Regions from separate parts of the Shinella sp. WSC3-e genome, predicted to be linked through region 1. Evidence: riboswitches for the same ligand, from Rfam matches in the RefSeq annotation. Region 1 holds a riboswitch; the other holds the start of a gene.
What was found. Region 1 has a riboswitch for thiamine pyrophosphate ahead of thiD (bifunctional hydroxymethylpyrimidine kinase/phosphomethylpyrimidine kinase). Riboswitches for the same ligand answer to the same signal wherever they lie in the genome.
Positions count from the first base shown of each region.

Region 2: another riboswitch for thiamine pyrophosphate. It lies ahead of thiC (phosphomethylpyrimidine synthase ThiC); the one in region 1 lies ahead of thiD (bifunctional hydroxymethylpyrimidine kinase/phosphomethylpyrimidine kinase).

Region 1 covers NZ_OZ000530.1:4,215,308-4,218,780, forward strand. Annotated here, with positions in the region: gene AABF56_RS20685 (peptide chain release factor 3) at 1-1,528, shown strand, start outside; TPP riboswitch at 1,665-1,761, shown strand; gene thiD (bifunctional hydroxymethylpyrimidine kinase/phosphomethylpyrimidine kinase) at 1,804-2,613, shown strand; gene AABF56_RS20695 (LysE family translocator) at 2,618-3,235, opposite strand; gene AABF56_RS20700 (AraC family transcriptional regulator) at 3,321-3,473, opposite strand, start outside.
Region 2 covers NZ_OZ000530.1:3,192,484-3,195,956, forward strand. Annotated here, with positions in the region: gene AABF56_RS15830 (anti-sigma factor family protein) at 1-319, shown strand, start outside; gene AABF56_RS15835 (Bax inhibitor-1/YccA family protein) at 351-1,067, shown strand; TPP riboswitch at 1,360-1,476, shown strand; gene thiC (phosphomethylpyrimidine synthase ThiC) at 1,569-3,392, shown strand; gene thiO (glycine oxidase ThiO) at 3,395-3,473, shown strand, end outside.

The sequences.
Region 1 (3,473 bases):
CGCGCACCCGGACGCCGGTAAGACCACCCTCACGGAAAAGCTGCTGCTTTTCGGTGGCGCCATCCAGCTCGCCGGCGAAGTGAAGGCGAAGAAGGACCGCATCCAGACCCGCTCGGACTGGATGAAGATCGAGCGTGAACGCGGCATCTCCGTCGTCACCTCGGTGATGACCTTCGAATATGACGGTAACGTCTTCAACATTCTCGATACACCCGGCCACGAGGACTTCGCCGACGACACCTACCGCACGCTGACGGCGGTGGATGCGGCCGTCATGGTCATCGACGCCGCCAAGGGCATCGAGCCGCGCACGCTCAAGCTGTTCGAGGTCTGCCGCCTGCGCGACATCCCGATCATCACCTTCGTCAACAAGATGGACCGCGAAAGCCGCGATCCGTTCGAAATCCTCGACGAGGTGGAGGAGAAGCTGGCGCTCGACACCGCCCCGGTCACCTGGCCGGTCGGCCGCTCGAAGACCTTCTGCGGCTCCTATCACCTGGCCGACCGCACCTTCCGCGGCTCGGACACGCAGGTGCAGCCGACGAGGATCGACGACCCGGCGGTGGTGGCGAAGAACCTGCCGGAAAACGAGCGGGCCGCCTTCACCGAGGAGCTTGAGCTCGCCCGCGAGGCCTGCCGGCCCTACGACCAGGAAGCTTTCCTCGAAGGGCACATGACGCCGGTCTTCTTCGGCTCGGCGCTCCGCAATTTCGGCGTTCGCGACCTCATCAACGCGCTCGGCGCCTTCGCGCCGCCGCCGCGCGACCAGGTGGCGGACGTGCGCAAGGTGCATGCCTCGGAAGACAAGATGACGGCCTTCGTCTTCAAGATCCAGGCGAACATGGACCCGAACCATCGCGACCGCATCGCCTTCGCCCGCGTCTGCTCCGGCATGCTGGAGCGCGGCATGAAGGTGCGCCTTGCCCGCACGGGCAAGACGATCGGCCTTTCGGCCCCGCAGTTCTTCTTCGCCTCGCAGCGGCAGCTGGCCGATACGGCTTATGCCGGCGACGTGGTGGGCATCCCCAACCACGGCACGCTCCGCATCGGCGACACGCTGACGGAAGGCGAGGCGCTGGTCTTTGAAGGCGTGCCGAACTTCGCGCCGGAAATCCTGCGCCGCGTGCGGCTGGAGGATGCGATGAAGGCCAAGAAGCTGAAGGAAGCGCTCCAGCAGATGGCGGAGGAGGGCGTCGTGCAGCTCTTTTCGCCGGAAGACGGCTCGCCCGCCATCGTCGGCGTCGTCGGTGCGCTGCAGCTCGACGTGTTGAAGGAGCGGCTTTCGGCGGAATACGGCCTGCCCGTCTCCTTCGAAATGTCGCGCTTTTCCGTCTGCCGCTGGATCTCGTCGGACAGCGCGGCGGAGCTGGACAAGTTCGTCACCCAGCGCCGCGGCGATATCGCCCGCGACCTCGACGGCGACCCGGTCTTCCTGGCGCAGGATGCCTTCTCGCTGCGCTACGAGGCGGAACGTTATCCGGCGATCAAGATGGTTGCCATCAAGGAATACCACGTCACCAAGGCCTGAGCGGGCGGGCTCACCCGCCCACGATTTAATCCGCCACCTTTTCCCCGCTCTCGGGGAAAAGGATGCATGGCGCCGGTGGCAAACGCGCTGCGACGCCACTTTCGGCGTGACAGGCGCCGCGTCATTTGCGAAAACCCGTTCAAGACAGGGGCGTCCGCCGGAAGGCGGGCTGAGAAGCACCCTTTGAACCTGAACCGGATCATGCCGGCGGAGGGAGTCGAACGGGTGCCGCATCGCCGCCACCCCGAGGCCGCCCCTGCCGGGAAGGAGGCGAGATGGCCGACACAATCGCAAACATTCTCTCGATCGCGGGCTCCGATCCCTCGGGCGGCGCCGGCATCCAGGCGGATCTCAAGACCTTTGCCGCGCGCGGCACCTACGGCATGGCGGCGCTGACGGCCCTGACGGCACAGAACACGCAGGGCGTTTCCGGCGTGCATCTGGTCCCGCCCGACTTCGTGGCGGCACAGATCGCCGCGGTTTTCGCGGATATCCGGGTGGATGCGGTGAAGATCGGCATGATCGCCTCGGCGGAGATCGCCGAAGCGGTGGCGGCCGCCTTGTCGCCGCATCGCGCGGTGCCCATCGTGCTCGATCCCGTCATGGTCGCCAAGGGCGGGGCTTCGCTCCTGGCGCAGGAGGCCGTGGCGGCGCTGGTGCACCAGCTGCTGCCGCGCGCAAGCGTGCTCACGCCGAACCTGCCGGAGGCGGCGGCTCTTCTGGGTGAGGCGGAGGCCGTGGACCGGGCCGGCATGGAGGACCAGGCAAGGCGGCTGCTCGACCTCGGGCCGAAGGCGGTGCTGCTGAAGGGCGGGCACCTGCCGGGCAGCGAGAGCCCCGACGTGCTCGCGACGCCCGATCGGCTGCACTGGTTCGAGGGCGTGCGCGTGCTGACGCGCAACACGCATGGCACCGGCTGCTCGCTGTCGAGCGCGATCGCCGCCGAGCTCGGCAAGGGGCAGGCGCTTGCCGATGCCGTGGCGGCGGCCAAGCGCTTCATCGCCGGTGCCGTGCGCCTGTCGGATGCGTTGACCGTCGGCTCCGGCCACGGTCCGCTGCATCATTTCCACCTGTCCGGCAACTGATCGGTCAGCGGTCGGACAGCGCGAGCCGGAGGCCCATCAGGCCGAGGGCGGCGGCGAAGCTGCGCTGCATCCAGACGATGACCGCCGGCCGGCTCAGCACCTGCCGGCGCAGGCCGGCGGCAAGCGCCCCATAGCCGACAAAGACGAGGAAGGTGAGGGCCATGAAGACGCCGCCGAGGAAAAGCATCTGGCCCGTGGCATCTCCGGAGGCGCTCACCGGGATGAACTGCGGCAGGAAGGCGAGGAAGAACAGCGAGAGCTTCGGGTTGAAGATGTTGGTGAGGATGCCCTTGCGCACGATCCTCAGCGCACTGCCGGCCGGTGCCTGCTCAGGCCCGACATCGAGCGCATTGCTGTCCTTCAGCAGGCTCCAGGCGATGAACAGGAGATAGGCGACGCCGATATAGCGCAGCACCTCGAAGGCGAGCGCGCTGGCATGCAGCACGGCGGCAAGGCCGACCACGCTGGCGAGGATATGCGGAACGATGCCGAGCGTGCAGCCGAAGGCGGCCAGGACGGCGGCGCGGAACCCGCCGCTGATGCCGAGCGCCAGCGTATAGATCACGCCGGTGCCCGGCAGAAGGATGACGACGAGCGAGGTGATGAGGAATTCGGAAGTCATGTCTGGTTCCATGCGGGTTGAAAGGCAGCAGGGAACACCGGAAGGGCGCCGGGGGTCTTGAATGAAATTGCGGGATGCGGGCCGCTCAGGCGCGCGCGGCGAGATAGGCGCCGGGCGTATAGCCGTAGCGGCGGGTGAAATTGCGCGTCATGTGGCTCTGGTCGGCAAAGCCGGCTTCGATGGCGGCCTCGGCAAGCGGGGTGCCGGCCGCGATCAGCCGGCGGGCAAGCTCGGTGCG
Region 2 (3,473 bases), 1.0 Mb from region 1:
GGCCGAGATCCGCTCGGCAACCGCGATCGTGCTGCCGGACCTGCCGAAGGGCTGGGGCGTGATCGACACGCAGGTCTTCCCCTCCGCCTACGGCCCGAGCGTCGAGCTGGTGCTGGAACCGCGCAAGGACGAGCGCCTGTCGCTGTTCGCGGTACGCCCCGGCTCGTTCGCCGTGCAGCATGTCCTGCTCTTCCACGCCGACAATGCCCGGGCCGCCTACTGGCAGATCGGCGACGTCGCCTATGCGCTTGTGTCGGAAAGCCGCAAGGCCGACGACCTGGCGCAAACCGCGCGCGATCTCTCGCGCACGCTCTACTGATCAACCGCTTCCAAACCGAAGGAGACATTCGATGGACCCCGTACAACAGCGATTTGGCTACGGCGCGCAGGCGCAGTCGGCCGCCCTCTTCGACGAGGGCCTGCGCCAGCACATGCTGCGCGTCTACAACTACATGGGCGCAGGCCTCGTCATCACCGGCCTCGTCGCCTTTATCGTCGGCTCGACGCCGGCCCTCTACGTGCCGATCTTCTCCTCGCCGCTGAAGTGGGTGGTGATGCTGGCGCCGCTCGCCTTCGTCTTCTTCTTCTCGTTCAAGATCCAGACGATGTCGGCCAGCGCCGCGCAGATGACCTTCTGGGCCTTCTGCGCCGTCATGGGCCTGTCGCTCGCCTCGGTGTTCCTCGTCTTCACCGGTACGAGCATCGCCCGCACCTTCTTCATCGCCGCCACCATGTTCGGCACGACGAGCCTCTACGGCTATGTGACGAAGCGTGACCTGTCGAAGTTCGGCTCGTTCCTGATCATGGGCCTGATCGGCGTCATCATCGCCTCGATCGTCAACATCTTCCTCGGTTCGACCGCACTGCAGTTCGCCATCTCCGTGATCGGCATCGCCGTCTTCGTCGGCCTCACCGCCTGGGACACGCAGAACATCAAGGAACAGTATGCCGAGAACATCGACCAGGAATCGCAGCAGAAAATGGCCGTGTTCGGCGCGCTTTCGCTATACCTGAACTTCGTCAACATCTTCCAGCTCCTGCTGAATTTCACCGGCGAACGCGAGTAGTTTTCGCAAGGGATTTCAAAGAGAACGGCGGGGTAAAACCCCGCCGTTTCCGTTTGCCTCCACCCACTGCCGTCATCCTCGGCCTTGAGCCGAGGATCCACGTTCCGCCCGCGGCTATGGATGCTCGGGTCAAGCCCGAGCATGACCGAGGAGAGGGCGCCGCGAGAAACGGAACAAGCGGCCATATGGGTTGCATGGCTCGTTTCTGCAGCGTGTTTCGCGCAATATAACGTAAGCTTATTCTTACATATTTTACCCCGTTGACAAATCGCCACGCAGCGTCTTTGCTTAGGGCATTCACCAGGGGGGTCCCGACAAGGGGCTGAGATACTGCTGGCATTCGCAGCGCAGTGACCCGTTGAACCTGATCCAGTTCATACTGGCGTAGGGACGGTGCAAGCGCTGTAGAACCCGAAATCCGCAACCCGGATTCCGCCTACGCGTCCTTCCATCATTCCGGCTCTAGGACTGGGTCTCCAACCGCAAACTTGGAGCCTCACGATGAACATTGCCGCCCAGAAGCTCACCCCCACCGTCACGACGGGCGCCCTTCCCGCCTCGCGAAAGATCCACATAGCCGGCGAGCAGCACCCGGAGATCCGCGTGCCGATGCGCGAGATCGCGCTGCACCCGACCTCCGGCGAACCGCCGGTCATCGTCTACGACGCCTCCGGCCCCTATACCGACCCCGCCCATGTCGTCTCGATCGAGAGCGGCCTGCCGCGGCTGCGCGAAGCCTGGGTCGCGGCGCGCGGCGACACCGAGGACTATGAAGGCCGCCACATCCGCCCGGAAGACAACGGCTTTGCCTCCGGCGAACGGCTGACGCCGGAATTTCCCGTGCGCAACCGGCCGCGCCGGGCGAAGGACGGCAAGGCCGTCACCCAGCTCGCCTATGCCCGCGCCGGCATCATCACGCCGGAAATGGAATTCATCGCCATCCGCGAGAACCTCGGCCGCAAGGCCGCCAAAGAGGCGCTCATCCGCGACGGCGAGAGCTTCGGTGCCCATATCCCCGACTTCGTCACGCCGGAATTCGTTCGCCAGGAAGTCGCGAGCGGCCGGGCCATCATCCCGGCCAACATCAACCATCCGGAAGCCGAGCCGATGATCATCGGCCGGAATTTCCTGGTGAAGATCAATGCCAATATCGGCAATTCCGCCGTCACCTCCTCCATGGCGGAAGAGGTCGAGAAGATGGTCTGGGCGATCCGCTGGGGCGGCGATACGGTCATGGACCTTTCCACCGGCCGCAACATCCACAACATCCGCGAATGGATCATCCGCAATGCGCCGGTCCCGATCGGCACCGTGCCGCTCTACCAGGCGCTGGAGAAGGTGAACGGCATTGCCGAGGACCTCACCTGGGAGGTCTTCCGCGACACGCTGATCGAGCAGGCCGAACAGGGCGTCGACTATTTCACCATCCATGCCGGCGTGCGGCTCGCCTATATCCCGCTCACCGTGAACCGCGTCACCGGCATCGTCTCGCGCGGCGGCTCGATCATGGCCAAATGGTGTCTCCATCACCACCGGGAAAGCTTCCTCTACGAGCATTTCGAGGAGATCTGCGACATCTGCCGCGCCTATGACGTCTCCTTTTCGCTGGGCGATGGCCTCCGCCCCGGCTCGATCGCCGACGCCAACGACGCCGCGCAGTTCGCCGAACTCGAAACGCTCGGCGAGCTGACGCAGATCGCGTGGGCAAAGGATTGCCAGGTGATGATCGAAGGCCCCGGCCATGTGCCGATGCACAAGATCAAGGAGAACATGGACAAGCAGCTGAGGACCTGCGGCGAGGCGCCCTTCTACACGCTCGGGCCGCTGACGACCGACATCGCCCCCGGCTACGACCACATCACCTCGGGCATCGGCGCCGCGATGATCGGCTGGTTCGGCACGGCCATGCTCTGCTACGTCACGCCGAAGGAACATCTCGGCCTGCCCGACCGCGACGACGTGAAGGTCGGCGTCATCACCTACAAGATCGCCGCCCACGCCGCCGACCTCGCCAAGGGCCATCCGGCGGCGAAGATCCGCGACGACGCGCTGTCGCGCGCCCGCTTCGAGTTCCGCTGGGAGGACCAGTTCAACCTCTCGCTCGATCCGGAGACCGCGCGCGCGTTCCACGACGAGACGCTGCCGAAGGAGGCGCACAAGGTGGCGCATTTCTGCTCCATGTGCGGCCCGAAATTCTGCTCCATGCGCATCTCGCACGATATCCGCGCCGAGGCGCAGAAGGAGGGACTGGAGGCCATGGCGGCGAAATATCGCGACGGCGGCGACCTTTATATGCCGCTTGCCGGCGCCCCGGCCGGAGAATGACCATGCGCGTCCTCGTCAAGGGGGCCGGCGTTGCCGGCCTCACGGTCGCCTGGCAGCTCTATCGCCACGGTTTCGACGTCA